2 regions of the Lactococcus sp. SK2-659 genome follow, and region 1 is predicted to be linked to the other one. Evidence: riboswitches for the same ligand, from Rfam matches in the RefSeq annotation. Region 1 holds a riboswitch; the other holds the start of a gene.
What was found. Region 1 has a riboswitch for thiamine pyrophosphate ahead of thiM (hydroxyethylthiazole kinase). Riboswitches for the same ligand answer to the same signal wherever they lie in the genome.

Region 1 (10,111 bases):
AAAGTGGACAGTATCACCAGAGGCATAAGGTGTGTTATACATATCTGTTAAGTCAGCAATTTGATAAAAGCCTTGGCTGCGCAATTGTGTTTTAATTTTAGAGCTGAAGTTTTCGAGTGTTGCTTTTGACACTCCAGTGTAAGATGACCATGAGCCATTTACTGGTTGAATAACAAATAAAACATCATTATTATTTTTGGCAAACACATTTAAAAGCTGTTGAAAATCCTGATACTCTGGACTTTCTAAATAGGTAACATGCTTTTTAAAATTTTCAAGATGTTTGTATTTAGATTTTATTTTCCTATCCCAAACTTGGTTATTGATTTGGAAAGGATTGTTATTTGAACTATCTTTTCCTTGGTCAACTGCCAATTTTTCTAAGTTTTCAGAGGTTGGATCATTGGGTAATTCTTTAGCAAACTTATTAATTTTTGGTGTAAGTCCAAGAGGTTGTGCTGTGAATTGTGAAACACTTGAGAAGAGTAAATCTTCTTTTCGCCAAAATTGAAGATTGGTCGCCACAGTCATTTTTTGTAGAGTGGTAAGTGGTTTTTTATCTGCTAGACGTTCTAGAGAATTATAAATCGTCTCTTCAGATTTAAGCGATCTAAATCTTAATAAATGTTTTGCAAGTTGGGTGGTGGTATTTGCTTTAGGGTCTGCTTCTTTTAACCAACCGTAAATCTCACCTTTGGATACAAAGTTTTTCAATTCACTTTCAACAATTCCTTGTTTTGAAAACCATTGTGGACTAATGACAAAAACAATTTTACGATTTTTTAACTCATTTGCCACAGAGTTCATATAGAAAAAGTGGGTTAAAGTAGTCGTTCCTGGTTGTCCTACTAAGAATGGCGTAAAACCAGAATTGTATTTTTTGAAATAGGCACTTGGGTGAAAAGAATCCACATGTTCCATTTCTGATGAACCAAGAACTGGTAAAAACTCGGGGTCTGAATAGGCTTGTTTTTTAATTGAATAGCCTGTAAAGCTTGGAGTATTTAGGGGTGATTGAGCAAATTTAACAAGTTGGTCTTTTGAGTATTTCATTCCAACATTTATTGGGAGAAATATCAGTAAGCCAACAAGGGCTAAAGCTGCAATTAATGGGCCAATGGCTCTAAAAATTTTAATTTTCATCCTTTTTTTCCTGAACGCGTGCTGCTATTTTATTTGCTGTATTCCAATCTTCACGGTCCATTTCTGATGGTGGAAGACTGATATCAAAAGCGCCTTCTAATTCAACAATGAGCATGATGGCTCTCATTGAATCAAGAATTCCTTCTTCAAATAAATCCATGTCTAAGTCTTCACGGAATTCGTCTGTGCCTGATACGGTTTCGATAATATCAAAAATTTGTTCTTTCATTTTTGTTTCTCCTAATGTTTTTTTATGATATGCCTAACCACTTTTAGAAGTTAGGAAGTGGGAAATGTGGATCTATGCAGTGCATAATGATGTGATTTGGTATTCCTGAGAAAATAAGGAAACTGATAAATACTAGATTAAATGTAATGAAAATACTTATAGCACTTGTCCATTTATTATCTGGAATTTTCCAGTTTTTACGTTTCTTCAGACGTTTCCATGCGTCATACCCAATCATTAACATAGCGTGGTAGAAACCATAAAGGATGTAATACCAAGTTAAACCATGCCAGAATCCCATGAGTAACATATTTGCGAGGTAACCAATATTTGAGATGGTTACCATATTTTTCGACCATTTTTTAACCATGAATGTTTTCACTAATCTCATGAATACAAAGTCACGGAACCAAAAGCTCAAGGTCATGTGCCATCTTTGCCAAAAATCATGAATATTTTTTGCTAAGAAGGGTTTGTTAAAGTTGTGTGGGAGGTCATATCCCATTAAATTGCTGACACCAATGGCAAAGAGCGAGTAGCCAGCAAAATCAAAGAATAGATAGAGTCCGTAAGCATACATTGATGATGAAACATTCAAGAAGCTTGGGTGTATCGTTGCAGAGATTGCAATGCCATGTAGCCAATATTGGTCAATCAAGTATCCGATGATGAATTTATAAAGGAAACCTTGGAAAATTCTAAAGACTCCTTTATTTAATAAATCAAGGTATTTCTCAGTGACAACTGGCGCTTTTAGTTCTTTAACAAAACGTCGGAAGCGGTCAATTGGTCCTGATGAAATCGTTGGATAGAAATAGAGAAAATATAGAAATTCTTTAAGAGGAACGGCTTTAATAAGTCCGTCTCGTATTTCCATAATCATGGCTACTGTCTTAAAACTGATGTAAGAGATTCCTAAGAATCCAAGAATTGAACCTGGTCCAGGTCCTGGATTGAACAGAGGATGCACTTTGACAATCACTAATGGCAAAATAGAGAGCAGAATGATGAGGTAGAAAACGAAACTCTGATTCTTGTTTTGTTTTACTCGATACCACTCATAGAATTTTACAATGATAGTCTGGAAGACTCCGAAGCCGATTAATGCCCAAATTGTCACTGTTCCTGAAAATGTCAGCCAAAGAAAAGCGATGGTCAATAGGACTTGATACCACATGAGTTTTTTACCCAGAAGCTGGGCAATAACGATAGGAATTAAAGCAAGTCCTAAAATCACGAAGTAAAAGGGTGTTGAATAGGGTTGCACTAGTTGTCACCTCGCTCTTTTTGGGCGAGTACCTTGCGGTCAACTTTGCCATTTTGATTCAATGGGAACTTTTTAAGATAAACAAACTTAGTTGGCATCATGTAATCCATAATTGTTTTTGAAAGTTCAGCTTTGAGTTCTTTTGTGAAGGCGCGTTCGGCTGCACGGTCTTCAAATGTTTTTTCTGTTTCTAAATAAGCGATTAATGCGGTGACTTTATGCTGGTCATTCGTTTTCGGTAAGACTACTGCTTTTTCAATCTCTTTTAAGTTTTGAATATTGGCTTCAATATCTTGAAGTTCAATACGGAATCCGTTAAATTTAACTTGAAAATCAATTCGTCCTTGGTAACGAAGCATTCCGTCAGCGGAAATTGAACCGGCATCTCCTGTATGATAAGCGGGTTTTCCGTCCACTGTGAAAAAGGCTTGCTCAGTTTTTTCTGGATTTTCAAAGTAACCTTTGGCTACCGAATCACCAACAATGATGATTTCTTTATCCATAATTTTTAAGTCAACACCTGGTTTGGCAAAACCAATTGGGACACGATCATTTTCTGTCAGTAATTCTTTCGTAATTTTTACTGACGAAATGGCTCCTGTTGCTTCTGTTGGACCATAGGTATTATATATATTTGCTGACGGAAAAGCTGTCAGTAATTTTTCTGCTGTTTTCTTTGTTAATTCTTCACCGCAGAAAATAAATTGAACTAATTGAGGGTGTTCTTTCTCAGTGAACGAAGGGTCCAATAAGCAAATATCAACAAATGATGGTGTTGAAATCCAAGTATTAATGACCGTTTTGTTCAAACGCTCAAAAAGTAATTTGAAGTTGGTTGTTTCGTCACGTGAGAGTGAAATTAATGTTCCGCCAGTTGTAAGACTTGGATACAAGCTGAAAATTGATAAATCAAAGCTGTAAAGGGCTTGTGACAAGATTTGATTATTTTCAATTTTCATAAAATCATTGTTCATCCAATTGGTGAAAGTCACAAGATTATCATGACTGACTTCAACACCTTTTGGTACTCCTGTTGTTCCAGAAGTATAAATAATATAATTGCTGTCATTTCCAGAAACAGATTTAGAAAAATCAAGTGCTGGAAGTTTGTCAGTCAAAATCTGGTCAGTAAGTTCAAGAGAAATTCTGTCAGTAAAAAGTGCTTCAAAATCTGCTGACAGCTCAACTGTAGTGAGTACCGCCGCTGGTTTTGCCGCTGATTTAATCATTTCTGTCCGCTCAAATGGTGTGTGAGCATCAACAGGAATATAAGCGTGACCAGTTAAATTTGTCGCAAGCATGGCCGCTAAAGTGATAAAATCGTTTTTACCGAAAATCAAGATTGGACGCTGATTTAAATTGCGGTCATTGATTTGTTCTGAGATATGTGAAACCGCGGCAAATAATTGACGATAGGTAAATTTCTGCTCACGCTCGGCAAGTACGATGAGGTCTGGTTCATTTTTTGCAATTTCAAAAATTTGTTCTAATAATTTCATAATTAATTCCTTCAATAATTCTCTCTAAAATTCGTTATAGATAAAGTGCGCTCCGCCAGTATGACTGTAGGAATAAAGATAGAGCAGAATTAAAATAATTATAAAGTAAAATACTGTTTTAGCCAAAAATAGACGAATTTCTTTTTTCTTGTCCATTGGAACTCCTTTTAAATATAAATCAATAAGAGGTTTTAGAATACTCAGTTAATCTCATATCATTTATGACTCTGATTATAACATTTATTAAAGAAAAAAAACTTACATTTGTGTAAGTTTAATTTATATAATAAAAAGAAAACGGAATCATTTTGTTTTGTTGTATTTTTAAGGGTACAACATCTTTTTCATCTAATATTTTGCTTAATTTTTTGAACCATATTTTTGTAATTTTCGGATTCTGTCAGCAAAGAAATTACCGCAACTCCACCCAGACCAATTTTTGAAAGCTCTGTCAGTGAATTTTCAGTAATTCCACCAATTCCAACAGTTGGTAATTGATTATGCTCAAGCATTTTTCTTAAATGGTCAATCCCAATTGGTTCTGCTGCGTCGGACTTGCTATTTGTTGGATAAATTGGACCAATTCCCAAATAGTCAGCCCCACTCTTTTGAGCGCTTTCTAATTCCATATCATTACTGACAGAAAGTCCTACCCACATTTCTTGGCCAATCAGCTCGCGAATTTTACTGACAGAATCATCGTCTTGTCCGACATGAATCCCGTCAGCTGACAATTCACGCGCTAATTCAACATCATCATTCACAATAAAAGAAACAGCCGCTTTCTGAGCTACTCCTTGTAGTCTTTTTGCTACTTCTAATCGTTGATTATTATTTTTATAAATTGTTCCCTTATCACGAAATTGATAAACCGTTACCCCACTTTTTATGATTACAGAAATTTTATCGACTGCATCATCAATTGAAAGTTTTGGAAAATCTTGTGGGCCAGCAATAAAATACGCCCTCAGGTCTAAAATTTTATTTTTCATTAATTGTCACCCAATGGTTTAACGGTCCATGACCGTGACCAACATTAATTGTTTGTGAAATAGCTTCATTAATAAACAATTTAGCTTTTGGCATCACTTCTTTTAAATCTTCTCCTAAAGCTAAATGAGCTGTAATATAAGAAGAAAGTGTATCTCCGGTTCCGTGTGTTCTTTCTGTCAGTAATCTTTTAAAGTCATAAGTACTAACAGAACCATCTGTCATCAATAAATAATCTCTGACCAGTTCTCCATTACCATGTCCCCCTTTAATCAGCACATTTTTAGCACCTAACTTTTGAATATCATGAAGGGCTTTTAAAATTTCCTTTTCGTCAGTAATTTTATAGCCACACATAACCTCTGCCTCTTCCAAATTGGGAGTGACCAATTCTGCTAAAGGTAACAATTCATTTTTTATCAAATCAATGGCTTCTCTTGTCAAAAGAATTGCCCCGCCTTTAGCCACCATTACCGGATCAACCAGCAAATGCTTCGGTTTATATTTTTTCAAGCCTTGAATTACCGCTTCAACTTGAGCAGTATCAAAAAGTGCCCCCGTTTTAGCTGCCGAAATTTCCAAATCAGAAAATACAGAGTCAAATTGAGCCAAAATAAAAGCTTTATTTGTCGGTAAAATTTCTTGTACCCCATAGGTATTTTGCGCTGTCAACCCTGTCACAATCGTTGCCGAATATACTTTTTGATAATGAAAAGTTTTCAGGTCGGCATTAATACCAGCCCCACCAGAAGAATCAATTCCAGCGATTGTCACAACTTGAGAAACATCAATCATTTCTTTTTCTCCCTTATATAACCTCTTGCGTTGCTTGATAAATTTTATCAAGAAGACGATTCACAAAATTTCCTGGTAGATTTTCTACTTGCTCAGTAGCTTGCACACCAGATTCACCGAAGAATTCTGTCGCTTCATGAGCCGCCTTAAATAAATCATCAGATACAGCCGCAAAAGTTCCAACAATTGCTGACAGCATGTCCCCACAGCCAACATTAATTTTAAAAAGTGGACTATCAGTTTCAACAAATAATTCCTCGAACCCATTAGAAATAACATCAACTTTTCCAGTTTGAATAATGACTGCCCCTGTTTTTTGAGCAGCAACTCGCGCGTGCTCAACTTCTAAATTTGACTCAAGTGCATCAATTCCTTTGTTCAAGCTTTCTTTATCAGCAAACCAAGCAATTTCCGCTGAATTCCCACGAATGATATCAAATTTTACCTCTTGCATTAATCTTTTGACAAAATTTGCTCTAAAAGGGACATTGACAGCAACTGGGTCCAAAATTAAAGGTTTGTGCTTTTGATTTGCTAACTGACAAATAGTCAAAAAAAGCGGATAATCCTTTTCTGAAATGGTACCAATATTAACCATTACAGCATCTGCAATTTCAACTAAAGTTTCACTTTCTGAAATTTCCGCAGTCATTAATGGTGAACCACCAGCAAAACTAATCGCATCCGCAACTCTTTGTGGAGTTACAAAATTCGCTAAATTTAAGATAAGTGGTTGTTTTTCTTGAATCTTTTCTAAAATTGACATCAAAAAACTCCTTTATTAACACAAGGAGGGCTCTAGTATGATAAGAAAGTAAGCTAAAAGATTTTCATAAAGAAAATACAATTAAAACTCGGACACATTCTTACGCAGGTCTTAACCTGTTCAAGTCTGATGGTCTTTCTCAACCGGTAATTTTAGTTTTACCAGTACCCATTGTGTGATTGATTTATTTTTAAAACTACAACTACTTTAACATATTTAAACTAAAAAAACTAATTTCGCAAATCTACAAAAGAAAAAACCTAGCCCAAAAGGCAGGTTTTTCTTATTTTTTATGCTCATCAATATGAGGGTCAACACTTTCTTCTTGCCGATTAGTTTTTACCCAATCATTTTTAGAGTTGAAATATCGAATGGCTGACTGCGGATAAATTTGAGTTAAAATAAGTAGAAATTTCGTCAGATTAACAGTATCTTTCACTACATCCCACACCCTTGTTTTTTCTTGAGATTTTCCTTTGTTATAAAGAATAGCCCATACAAAATTCACAAAGATAATATAAATTGACATCACGATAAAAAGCAAAACAACAATTTTAAGTGATTGAGTAATCCCTGATAAGATAGCAGAATTAACAATCATAATCAGTGTATAAATTACAATAATATATTCAATTCCCATTAGCCAAGGTTTCAGTAAGGTCATCAATAATTCAAACTTCTGTTTATTCTGCAATTTTTTTGACCGAATCGTCGGCAAAATATATTTTGAAGATTGAATATTTCCCTGTGCCCACCGCACTCGTTGTTTAACCAAAGCCTCATTATCATTGATAATCCCTGTTTGTTCAATGTAAATATCATCGAATTGAGCATTTTTAACTTCAATATCTGACAGAAAGAGACGAGTTGATAAATCAAAATCTTCAACAAGTGAATCTGTCCAAGGGTCTTCATTCAATGCCTGAAGAGTACTTAATTTACAGAACTGTCCATTTCCACCAAAAGCAACTGTATTGGTCAAAGTCCGAAACATCTGTGTCGCATTGATAATTTCAGAAAATTCCAAGTCTTGTGAAGCATCTTTAAGCAAATTGGTAACACGAACCTTGGATTGCAAACCAGTAAGCTTTGCATCATGATTGAAAGCCATATTTACTTTTTCAAAATAATTGTTATCAAGTTTTGTATCGGCATCAATTATCGCAATAAGAACATCCTCCGGAGCAATTCCAGCTTCTTGAATTTGCTCACTAATTTGATAATAAGCCCAATTCAAAGCCGTCCCTTTTCCTTTTTGCGCATTAGGTTTAATACGTCTTAGAACATTCAATCGAGAATCTTGAATTTCAGAAATTTTTTCTAAGCTCCGATCATCACTTGCATCATCAATAACAGTTACTACCAAATTCTCATAATTATTTTTCAAAATACTTTTCAAAGTCGTTTGAATAACCAATTCTTCATTCAAACACGGAATCAAAACGTAAATATGAAATTGTTTTTTTATTTTCTCATCTTTGAAATCTAATGCCGTTATCTTTTGTCTTTTATTATATGAATACCACAAAATAACGGCTTCTACCGTAAAGTAAAGAAATACGAAAACTGAAAAAATAAAGAAAATATAATTGATACGGTCAAAAATATCAAAAACCAAATAGCTTTGTTTCCAATAATGATATCTTACAATATATAAATAGAGGAAAGGCAAGCTTGAACCAATATATAGTAAGATCTTCGTTCTTGGTCTGATAAATTTTTTCAAACCTGTATAGATTGTCAAAAGCATAATCACAACAACTTCAAAAATTTGTAGCGCAAAATAACTATTGAAAATTTTGTTATTAAAATGAATAAAATTAGTTGGTGGATTAAGAAGGAAAAGATAAGCATAAACTCCTAGAACAACCAGTATTAATACATAAATTGGTTTTAATGACAGTATCTTTTTCTTTGATTTTTCTCCTTTATATCCAATAACTAAAGCAAAAGCAATAATTGGTAGGACGAATTGAGAAAATACAGTCAATCCTTCTATCCAATGTGCCAAAAAGACATTATAATTAAGCTCAATGCTATTAAAGAAACCTTCTTGTGCAAAATTAAAGGTAATATTTACTTGAGTTCCTGAATAAACGATTAATGCAACGATGTAGACAACTAAGAGCACATAAACCGTATATTTGATATTCTTTCCTAATTGTTTGGCATCAATCCCACTAAATTTACAAAAACTCAAATACATGATTGGCATAAATGGTACGATCAGATACCTGATATCCATATTACTGACAATCGAGAAATCAAACCCCTCATGTTCAACCAAGAATTTAATAATGAATTGAATCGTTATAATTGGCAATGTAACGAACCACAAAGAAGCAATCAATGTTGCTAATTTATAAATTAACCTCTTCTTTGTTGAAACATAATAAGCTAAAGCACAACAAAGTAAAATGAAGATAGCAATTAAAAATCGGAAGGAAAATAACTGTGGAACAGCATGTTCCCCACCTATGAGGTAAGTCAAGGAGACGATTAAGCGATTGGAACCATACATCAGGAAACCAAAGACACCGAGAATACTCAAATTTCTAACTGAATTCGGAATTTTTTCGCTATCCGTAATGATAAAAAATGAGCTAAGCATCAAAGGAGCCACAAAAAAGAGAATGGTAAAGAATTTTTCTCTAGAAGTAAAATTTGATAAGCGGAAAATAAACTCAAAATTAAAAAGGAAGATAAAAATGAGACAGACAGACTGGAAAGACTTTAAATTAATTTTTTTATTTTTCATTTAGAATATTAATAATCTGTAAGGAAGTCGTTCCATCACCATAAGGATTCTTACTTCCTGACATCCTTTCATATTTAGTCTTGTCTGTCAGTAAAGTCCGAGTCTCATTAACAATATTTTCTTTTGAAGTCCCCACAAGCTTTAAAGTACCAGCCAGTACACCTTCGGGTCTTTCAGTTGTATCACGTAAAACAAGCACTGGAATTCCTAAGAAAGCCGCTTCTTCTTGAATTCCACCAGAGTCAGTTAAAATCAACTCGGCATGACGCATCACATTATGAAAGTTAATTGTATCCAGCGGGTCAATGATTTTAATATTACTATGTTCCAGTAATTTTTGCGCTTTTTCACGAATGATTGGATTCATATGAATTGGATAAATGATTTTATGTGTTTCTTTAAATTCATCAGCAATCTCTGCAATTCCATCAAAAATTTCTTCTAAATCACTCAAATTTTCACGACGGTGAGCTGTCACTAAAACCATTTTCTTGTCAGCTTGCCATGATAAAGCTTCATTTGTATAATCATCCTTTAAAGTATACTGAAACATATCTATAGCACTGTTTCCAACTACAAAAACCTGATTTTTTGGCTTTCCTTCTTTTAAAAGATTTTCTTTCGTCATTTCCGTTGGTGTAAAATGATAATCAGCCATCAAACC
Region 2 (10,111 bases), on a different contig from region 1:
TTGAACTTGTCTGGCATAAAAAGGAGCCACTCCTAGAGCCAATGGAACTAAAGCCGCAGTAACACCAATCTGCGTCCCCACCAAAATTTTAGTCAAGGGAGCAATTGCTGCTAATAAGATAATAAAGGGAAAAGCCCGTCCGATAGAAACAATTTTATCTAAAATCCAAAATAATGGTCGATTAGGTGTAATCCCATCTTCAGCAGTCACCACAACACCAATTCCAAATATCAATCCCAATAAACCACCAATAAGTGCTGAAATAAATGTCATATAAAGCGTTTGAACAATTGCTGTCCACCAACCCGTCTCACCTGTCCATCCTAAATAAACCACATTAGGAAATGTATGTGCAAACCATTCTGCCATTAGTCTACCGTCCTTTCAATTTTACCTAAAACTTCAAATTTTAAATGTCTTTCAACAAAATATGCCTTTGCGGCAGCCCGATGTTCACTTGAACCTTTTAAGGTCAAAACTAATGAACCAAAAGGTTGTCCTTGAAGTAACTCAACATTACCATAGAAAATGTTGGTTGTTACATCAAATTTTTTCGTAATATCAGAAACCACAGGGTCTTCAAGCTCTGAACCTGAATAATCTAAGTGAATTAATTCTTCGTCATCTGCTAATTGTGCCAGAAGTTCTGTTCTAGAAAGACTGGCAATAAAACGATTGACCGAACTTGTTGTTTCAATAAATTGTTTCGTCAAAGCTTCTTTAGGTTGTGCAAAAATATCAATTAATGAATTTTGTTCAATGATTTCACCATTTTGCATAACAGCTACTTTATTAGCAATTTCCTTAACCACTTGCATCTCATGTGTAATTAAAACAACTGTGATTCCTAATTTTTCATGAAGAGATTTAAGTAAATCTAAGATTTGATTGGTTGTTTTTGGATCAAGTGCTGATGTTCCTTCATCTGAAATCAAAATCTCAGGGTCATTAGCAAGCGCACGCGCAATAGCAACCCGCTGTTTTTGTCCTCCAGAAAGCTGAGCTGGATACTTATCAGAAAGCTCTTCTAAATCAACCAATTTTAATAATTCGGTCACTTTATCCGTTTTTTCTTTTTTTGTAAGATAACGTTTTTTTCCGTTTTCATCTTCGATTTGGCTATGCTGTAAAGCAAAAGCCACGTTATTAAAAACGGTTTTTTCACTTAAAAGATTAAAATGTTGAAAAATCATCCCAATCTTTTGACGAAACTCACGTAATTTCGCGCCAGTAAATTTTACAGGATTTTCACTATCAAAAATCTTCTCACCATTAATCACAATTTGACCTTTGGTCGGTTTTTGAAGGAGATTAATGGTTCTGACCAAAGTTGATTTACCAGCCCCAGAATAACCAATTACTCCATAAATATCCCCTTTTTCAATGTGTAAAGTAGCATCTTTTACTGCTGTGACTAATCGTCCTTTCTGATGAAATTGTACAGAAAGATTATTTAATTCAATAATTGCTGTCATATTGTTTTCCTTTATCTTTTTTCATTCTCTGTCAGTACTGACAAAGTTATTTTCTCTTTTGTCAGTACTGACAGAAAATCTCGTCTCTGACGAGTTTTCTTAGTTACAATTTTAAATTCCAAGCGGGGAGTTCTCCACCATCTGGATATTCTTTTTTAATGGTATCAGCGATATTTTTTTGCTCATAAGCTTTGACCACTTCTTTATAAACTTTATTATTTTTATCAGACTGATTTGCCGCAATAAAATTAATCCATTGAGCTGAATCTTCATTTAAAGGTTCTTGATAAATTGATTCTTTCTCCGAAATTTTTGCTGAAATAGCAAAATTATAATTAATGACTGCTGCAGCAACAGAATCAAGCGCACGTGGGGTTTGACTTGCATCAATTTCTTTGATAATTAAGCCTTTCGGATTATCTCTGATATCTTTAACCGTTGCTAATGCTCCTCTAGAAGTATCAAGTTTAATGAGTCCTGCATTTTTTAAAACATAAAGGGCGCGGCTTTCATTGGTAACATCATTTGGGATAGCAATCGTACTTTTATCAGGAATTTCCGTCACATTTTTATACTTTGTCGAATACAAATGAATCGGCGTAATAATTGTATCACCAATTGATATGATATTTCCATTATTAGCTTTATTCCATGATTTCAAGTAAGCGTAATGTTGAAAGGCATTGAGGTCCACTTCATGGTTAGTCAAAGCTTTATTGGGCTGATCTCCATCAGTAAAATTGACAAATTTTAAAGTAATCCCAAATTGGTCTTTAGCATTTTTTTGAACTTGTTTCCAAATGGCATCTTCTTGTTTCCCACCAGGCATCAGACCTATTTTTACGATTTTACTGACAGAAGTAGATTTGCTTTTTCCTTGCCTTAAAGTAAAAGTAATTAGTCCCACGATAATAACCAGCAAAAGCAAGCTTCCAAAAAGAATTTTTCGATTTCTTGGATTCATAAATAAATCCTTTCATTTTCAAAGTTTCAAGTTCCAAGCTGGCAATTCTCCGCCATCTGGATATTGTTCTTTGATTGCTTTTTCTGTCGCTTTTGAAGCATAAGCCTTGGCAACTTCTTTGTAAACTTTATTATTTTTTTCTTTACTTGTCACAGCAATAAAGTTAATGTATTGAGCAGAAGTTTTGTTGAGAGGTTCCATATAGACAGATTCAGAATTTGGTAAGCTAGCTGCGGTTGCATAGTTATAGTTAACCACCGAAATGGAAACAGAATCAAGCGCACGTGGTGTTTGACTTGCATCCACTTCTTTGAATTTCAATTGATGCGGATTTTCTGTGATATCTGGCAAACCAACTAATTTGCTAGAATCACTTGTTGTCAATTTAATCAAACCTGCACTTTGGAGCACGAACAATGCCCGACTTTCATTTGAAGCATCGTTTGGTATTGCAACGGTTGACCCTTCTTTTAAATCTGACAATTTGCTGACTTCTTTTGAATAAATGTGCATTGGTGTAATATAAGTATTTCCTACTGCCACAATATCACTCTTATGTGCTTTATTCCAAGTTTTCACATAATTATAAGATTGAAAGGCATTGACATCAATATCTCCCGAAAGAAGTGCTTCATTAGGTTGATTATAATCAGAAAAATAAACAAATTTTAGCTTTAAATCATATTTTTCTTTGGCGGTTTTAGCTACTGATTTCCAAACCTCTTGGTCTTGCTTGTCCCCACTCATGATTCCAACCTTAACTATTTTTTGAGTGGTTGATTTTTTACTTGCTTGATGATTTAAACTAAAGAAAGCAACCAAAGCAACAACGATAATCACTGCGAGTGCAACAATAATATTTCTATTTTTCGGATTCAAATTTTTCCCCAAATTCTACTGAATACTTATAAAATATTCTATTTCACAAGTGTTCAGACCTTCTTTGAACGATAAGCCTCTCAATGAAGAGAGACTTATTTGAGTATTAAAAACAATTATTTTAATTTCAAGCCCCAAGCAGGGATTGTACTCTTGTCCGGATAAGCTTTAGCAATAGTTTTTTTGGTTGCTTCTGTTTCATAAGCTTTGACAACATCTTTATAAACAGTGTTGTTTTCGTCTTTTTTATTAGTAACAATAATATTAATCCATTGTTGGCTATCTTTATTAACTGGTTCTGTAAAAATGGCATCAGATTTCTTTAAACCAGCAGTAACGGCATAATTATTATTGATAACCGCAGCATCAACAGAATCCAAAGCACGCGCAGTTTGTGAAGCATCCAGTTCTTTAATGACCAAATTTTTTGGATTTGATGTAATATCTTTGACTGTCGCCAGTGTTTGACCAGAAACATCCAATTTAATCAAGCCCGCAGATTTCAAGACATAAAGGGCACGACTTTCGTTAGAAGCATCATTTGGTACCGCAATGGTTCCACCCTCTTTGATATCTGAAATATTTTTGAGCTGTTTTGAGTAAACACTGATTGGCGAAATCACTGTATCCCCAATCGCCACTAAATTGCCATTATTTGCTTTATTCCATGCTTTTAAGAAAGCATAATGTTGAAAGGCATTTAAGTCAATATCGCCATTTTTCAATGCTGTATTTGGCTGAGTATAATCCGTAAAGTGTGTGAATTTCAAAGTAATTCCATATTTATCTTTAGCAGTTTTAGATACCGTTTGCCAAATGCTGTCATCTTCTTTTGTTCCTGTCATTATCCCAATTTTCACTGTTTTATTTACCGTTTTATTTGCTTGAGATTTTTGACCAAAGCCGATAAATGCAGCAATAGCTACAATAACAACAACAATTATTCCAATAATTATATTACGATTTCTAGGATTCATAATCTTCTCCAATTTCTACTGACCAAACCGTTCGTAATCAGTTTGAGTCTTCTGTCAGTAAAATTTATTAGCCCTAAGGCAGAAATTTCTAAAGTAGAAATTTCCAAAGTTTTCACCTAACCGTTACTTTTTAACGAAATTACTTAGTCGAGTTTCAATCCCCAAGCAGCAATTTTTCTCTTATCAGGATAAGCTTTCTCAATTGCTTTTTTCGTTGCTTCAGTTTGGTAGGCTTTGACAACTTCTTTATAAATTTTGTTATTAGCATCTTTTTTATTTGCAACGATAATATTAATCCACTGCTCGCTATCTTTGTTTACAGGTTCAGTATAAATAGACTCTTCAACCGTTAATTTTGCTGTTGTTGCAAAATCGTCATTAATTACTGCCGCTGTAATTGAATCAAGCGCACGCGGTGTTTGTGCCGCATCTAATTCTTTAATGACCAAATTTTTTGGATTTGAATTAATATCTTTGACCGTCGCAAGTGTGTCACCTGATACAGAAAGGCCAATCAAACCAGCATTCTTCAAGACATAAAGTGCGCGACTTTCATTTGAAGCGTCATTAGGTACTGCAATTGTATCTCCTGATTTAATTTGGCTCAATGAAGTAATTTTTTTAGAATAAAGACGAATTGGTGAAATTGTTGTATTACCAATTGCTTTCAAATCACCGTCATTAGCTTTATTCCAAGCATTCAAGAAAGCATAATGTTGGAAGGCATTCAAATCAATATCGCCGTTTTTCAAAGCTGTATTTGGTTGTGTATAATCTGTAAAATGAGTGAATTTTAAAGTAATTCCATATTTATCTTTAGCTGTTTTAGAAACAGTTGACCAAATGGCATCATCTTCTTTTGTTCCTGTCATTATTCCAATATTCACAGTTTTATTTGCCGTTTTACTTTCACCAGATTTATGATTAAAACCGAAAAATGCAGCGATAGCAACAATTACAACAACAATAACGACAATTAAAATATTTCTGTTTCTTGGATTCATTTCTTCTCCCTTTTTTCTAATTGATTTATTTTTCAAAATCAATTATTCCCCTTTTGATAAACTTTTACATCTATTAGAAAAATTAACCGTGCACCTGTTAATTTTTCTAAAACTAAACAAATTCTTCAAGATAAAGCGCTCATGCTAAATAAAAATAGCTCATTTCATATAAAGAAACGAGCTATATCGTGGTACCATTCTTGATTTAAGCACTTTTTAGTTCACTGAAAATTTTCAGATCCCAAAGGCAACTTTCAAGTTCAATAACGAGAACCATTCCGTCAAGAGCTTAGTTAAACCTCACTCTTGCTACGCTTATCAAGCCATTTTCATTGCTTCACTCAGGCTTGCTCTCACCGCTACAAGCTCTCTGTGCTGACCTTCACAATTACTTACTCGACCGCTTTTATTTTGTCCGAATTTGTGTATAGACTTATTCTAACAGACTTTCGTTTTTTTTGAATTATTGATTTTTTATGTTGCCTTAAATATTTTTTAAGTTTAATTTATAAAATAGATTAACAATCTTAAAAAAATGCTTTTCAACTTAAAATATGCTAAACTTAAAGAGTAAAAATAAATATTTGCACAATGGGTCTATTGACAAAACTGTCAGTAGCGAGAAATACCATCTGACCTGATCTGGGTAATGCCAGCGTAGGAATGTGTTAAGACAAATGTCTAATTTCTAACCCTCCTTTTGTGCGCATCAAAAAGGAGTTTTTTTATGTCTAATTCTAAGTTCAATGTCCGTTTGTTAACGGAAATTGCCTTCATGGCGGCACTCGCCTTCATCATCAGCCTTATTCCAAATACTGTTTATGGCTGGATTATTGTTGAAATCGCCTGTATCCCAATTCTTATTCTCAGTTTTCGTCGCGGCCTAACAGCTGGACTTGTCGGTGGATTAATCTGGGGAATTCTGTCAATGATTACTGGACACGCTTATATTTTAACCTTGTCTCAAGCCTTCCTTGAATATCTCATCGCCCCTGTTTCACTTGGAATTGCTGGACTTTTCCGCCAAAAAGCAGCCCCTCTAAAACTTGCACCAGTTCTTTTGGGAACTTTTGTTGCTGTTCTTCTTAAATACTTCTTCCATTTTATTGCCGGAATCATTTTCTGGAGCCAATACGCTTGGAAAGGCTGGGGAGCCGTGGCTTATTCTCTTGCTGTCAATGGAATCAGTGCAATTTTGACTGCTATTGCTGCATTTGTTATTTTGATCATTTTCGTCAAAAAATTCCCTAAACTTTTCATTTATAGCAATTACTAATAAAATCTGTCAGTAACTTTTACAAAAAAATAAATCTGTCATTAAAATTATTTTATCTTGTCAGTCAGCACAAATTCTTCTATAATAAAGCTATGTCTAAAAAGCAAAAATTAAAGAAAACACTTGTAGAACAAATTCTTGATAAGGCAAAAATTGAGCATACTGGACTTGCTATTAACGCTTTAGAAAGTAATAGCCTCCCTGAGGATATCAGTCGCAGTGATATTTATAAAACACTAGCACTAATCGGCGATAAAACTGGTCCTGTCATTGGCATTCTTCCACTGACAGAGCATTTATCAGAAAAAAAATTGGCCAAAGTTTCGGGCAATAAAAAAGTAAGCATGATTCCTCAAAAAGACTTGCAAAAAACGACAGGTTATATTCACGGTGCAAATAATCCTGTGGGGATTTGGCAAAATAAAAAATTCCCAATTTTCATTGATTCTATTGCCTTAGAGCACGACTTTATCGTTTGTTCAGCTGGCGAAGTTGGGCGTAGCATAAAAATTGCTCCTAAAGTTCTCGCTGACTTTGTTCATGCTCAATTTGTTGAAATTAGAGAATAAAATTACTGACAGAATTTCTGTCAGTAATTTTTTGTTTATTAGAGCAAGAGTTTGCAAAAATTTTTCTTTTTTAGTATATTTTATTTTATACATAAAACAAAGGATTCTTAATGCAAAATACAAAATTATATTCTTTAACCCTAATTGCTCTTGGTGCAGCAATTATTGCGGTTCTATCTCCTCTGTCTATCCCAATTGGTATTGTACCCGTCACCTTACAAACACTTGCCGTAGGACTTGTTGCCACAGTACTAAAAGCGCGTGAAACTTTTTTTGCTATCTTACTCTATCTCCTGCTAGGATTTATTGGAATTCCCGTATTCACTGGAGGGACATCAGGAATTGCGGTTCTTTTTGGTCCAACAGGTGGTTTTCTAATTGCCTTTTTAATAATGGGAACCCTTATTTCTTTTGGCCTTCATCAAATTAATTATAAGACCATCCCTGCTTTTATCATAAATATTGTAGGACACCTGCTTATGTTAGTTATCGGAACATTGTGGCTCAAATTTTTTACCAATGTCGACTGGTCATTGGCCTTAAAGCTTGGATTCACACCATTTGTCATTGTTGAAATTATTAAAGCTGTCCTTGTTACTATCTTTGGCTTAGCACTTATTCGTGCGCTTTCTCACACAAATAAATACTTTACAAACTAAGGCAAAACCGATACAATTAGTCTATGTTTATAAAAGTACTTATGGCGCTTTATCCCCTTATTGTCTTTATTGCATTGGTTTTCATTTTCAAATTTTTTAGACTTCGTCACTTAACCAATCGCAAACTAAAAATTCCAGATGTTTTTACAATATTTCTCATCTTAGGGATGCAAATTTTTTCTAAAAATGTTACAAGTATCAGCATCATTCCATACTACCTGCTAATCATTTCTGGCTTAGCGCTTGTTTTGTTGTTACTTGATTTGCTTTATTATAAACAATTTACCTATCGTCGCTTTTTAAAACTCTGGTGGCGCTTGACCTTCTTTATTACTTTGATTATTTATCTTATCCTTATTGTGATAACATTTACCCATTAAAAAACTGCCCGATTATAATGAGCAGTTTTTTTATTCAAATTGTTCTCGATACAAAGACGCATAGTTTTCATTTTTTAACAGATTTTCATGAGAATCAAACCCTAAAACCTTGCCTTTATCTAAGTAGATAACTTTATCAGATAATTTGACTGAAGTCATTCGATGAGTAATCCAAATTACTGTTGCTCCAGCAGACAGCTCCATCAATTTTTGATAGAGTTGTTTTTCACTGTGCACATCAAGTGCACTATTAGCCTCATCAAAAAGATACAGTTCCACATTATTTTTATAAAAAGCTCTAGCAATTGCTAACTTCTGCCATTGTCCTCCTGACAAATCAGTTCCACCAAACTCCTTGCCCAATTGAAGTTCTGAATTCAAATCAGGCAATCCTGAAAATTGTAAAACTTCATCAACTCCTGTTTTCTCTTCAAAACTAATAGAATCTCCGACAGAAAATTTAAATCTTGAAAAATCCTGAAATACAGGAGAAATTTTTGCCCAGTAGTCTTCATGCTTTATTTCTCTTAAATCTTCATTATTAATTAAAATCTGACCACTTGTCGGAGTAAATAAATCAGCTAATAATTTCAATAAGGTTGATTTCCCGGAACCATTCTGACCTACAATAGCGATTTTTTCCCCCTTTTTAATCCCAAGAGAAATACTTTTAAGAACTTTTTGATTTTCTTTTGGATAGGCAAAGGATACATTATCTAAACTAATTTGATTGATTTCAGTAATACTTTTATAGCCGGATTCAGTGAATGACTTTCTCATCAATTTAAGATATTTCTCCAACCACATCAAAGTATCATAAAGCAGGTCAGATTCCTCTACTAGGCCATTCGAGGCCGAAATTGCTGCAACCAAACTTGAAGCAAAACCTACGACAATTCCAAGAGATAATTTACCTGAACGAACTTGAAATACAAGATAAATAAAAGCGAACATTGATACAAGTGAACTTATAATAATAAAAATCAAAGCAATTCCAAATTGTCGCATACGTATCCGATTTTCTTCCTTATGTACCGTGTAAAAGAGTTTCCAATACCGTTTCTTCAAAAAATAAAAAACATTGAAAAGACGACTCTCTTTAGCATAATCACGATTTAAGGCAATTTCTAGTAGATAATTCATCTTACGTGCTTCTGGTCGCCTTGTTACCAAAGTTTCAAAAGCCTCCTGTTGAATTCGATAATGAATTAAACTTTGAGGTACTAAAACAATCACGATTGCTAAAGGTAACCACCAAGTATAGTTAAAAAGTAAAATAAGCAAAGAAAGTAAAGAAATAATATAACGAACATTGGAAAGCGTGAAAACAATTAAATTTACTGGTCGCCAAGAAAGTTCACTCCTAACTGTTTCCACATCATTATAGAATTCATCATTTTCAAAAACTTCCAATGACTTGATTTCACTTGCTTTATCTATTAATTTTTGATTAATGTTTGCAATCAAGACGTCCGTCAAATAACCTGAAATAGCCGTTGTCGCTGGCGGAATAATATTTGAGATCAAAAGCAAAACTGCCCAAAAAATTCCCCAACTCATCGAAAAAACCGAACCTTTAGCCAGTTCGGTTGTTACTTTTTGAATAGAAAAAATAATCCCTGTCGGAACAAGTGCTTCAATCGGAACCAAAATAACAAGCACAAAAGTCCCCCACCTATTCGCTTTAGAAAAAGTTTTCAATCCCTCAAAAAGCAACAAAAAATACGATTTAAATTTTCTCATATTATCTCCACTTTCTTCTAAAAATTCAATAAATATAATTTCCCTTATCCGCTCTATCCACAAAATAAAATCCAACCAATAATACAATCAACATCAAAAAGGCAGAATCAGAATTTTACTATCTTTTTTACTAGTTCTAAGTCTATTGGTCCAAACTTTTTAACAAAATCCTTCTCCTCATTTGA

Region 2: it holds a riboswitch for thiamine pyrophosphate, as region 1 does, so the genes downstream of both, thiT (energy-coupled thiamine transporter ThiT) here and thiM (hydroxyethylthiazole kinase) in region 1, are expected to answer to the same signal.

The regions. Positions count from the first base shown of each region.
Region 1 is NZ_JAIWQZ020000001.1:716,287-726,397, reverse strand. Features, by position in the region: gene dltD (D-alanyl-lipoteichoic acid biosynthesis protein DltD) at 1-1,143, opposite strand, end outside; gene dltC (D-alanine--poly(phosphoribitol) ligase subunit DltC) at 1,133-1,372, opposite strand; gene dltB (D-alanyl-lipoteichoic acid biosynthesis protein DltB) at 1,416-2,639, opposite strand; gene dltA (D-alanine--poly(phosphoribitol) ligase subunit DltA) at 2,639-4,138, opposite strand; gene dltX (teichoic acid D-Ala incorporation-associated protein DltX) at 4,163-4,294, opposite strand; gene thiE (thiamine phosphate synthase) at 4,483-5,130, opposite strand; gene thiD (bifunctional hydroxymethylpyrimidine kinase/phosphomethylpyrimidine kinase) at 5,120-5,923, opposite strand; gene thiM (hydroxyethylthiazole kinase) at 5,937-6,689, opposite strand; TPP riboswitch at 6,770-6,871, opposite strand; gene LDP15_RS03380 (glycosyltransferase) at 6,973-9,447, opposite strand; gene wecB (non-hydrolyzing UDP-N-acetylglucosamine 2-epimerase) at 9,437-10,111, opposite strand, start outside.
Region 2 is NZ_JAIWQZ020000002.1:407,831-417,941, reverse strand. Features, by position in the region: gene LDP15_RS09225 (methionine ABC transporter permease) at 1-369, opposite strand, end outside; gene LDP15_RS09220 (methionine ABC transporter ATP-binding protein) at 369-1,475, opposite strand; gene LDP15_RS09215 (MetQ/NlpA family ABC transporter substrate-binding protein) at 1,579-2,439, opposite strand; gene LDP15_RS09210 (MetQ/NlpA family ABC transporter substrate-binding protein) at 2,458-3,318, opposite strand; gene LDP15_RS09205 (MetQ/NlpA family ABC transporter substrate-binding protein) at 3,435-4,295, opposite strand; gene LDP15_RS09200 (MetQ/NlpA family ABC transporter substrate-binding protein) at 4,439-5,299, opposite strand; TPP riboswitch at 5,881-5,980, shown strand; gene thiT (energy-coupled thiamine transporter ThiT) at 6,027-6,575, shown strand; gene LDP15_RS09190 (aminoacyl-tRNA deacylase) at 6,668-7,144, shown strand; gene LDP15_RS09185 (biotin transporter BioY) at 7,255-7,803, shown strand; gene LDP15_RS09180 (DUF3397 domain-containing protein) at 7,827-8,183, shown strand; gene LDP15_RS09175 (ABC transporter ATP-binding protein) at 8,214-9,926, opposite strand; gene LDP15_RS09170 (hypothetical protein) at 10,034-10,111, opposite strand, start outside.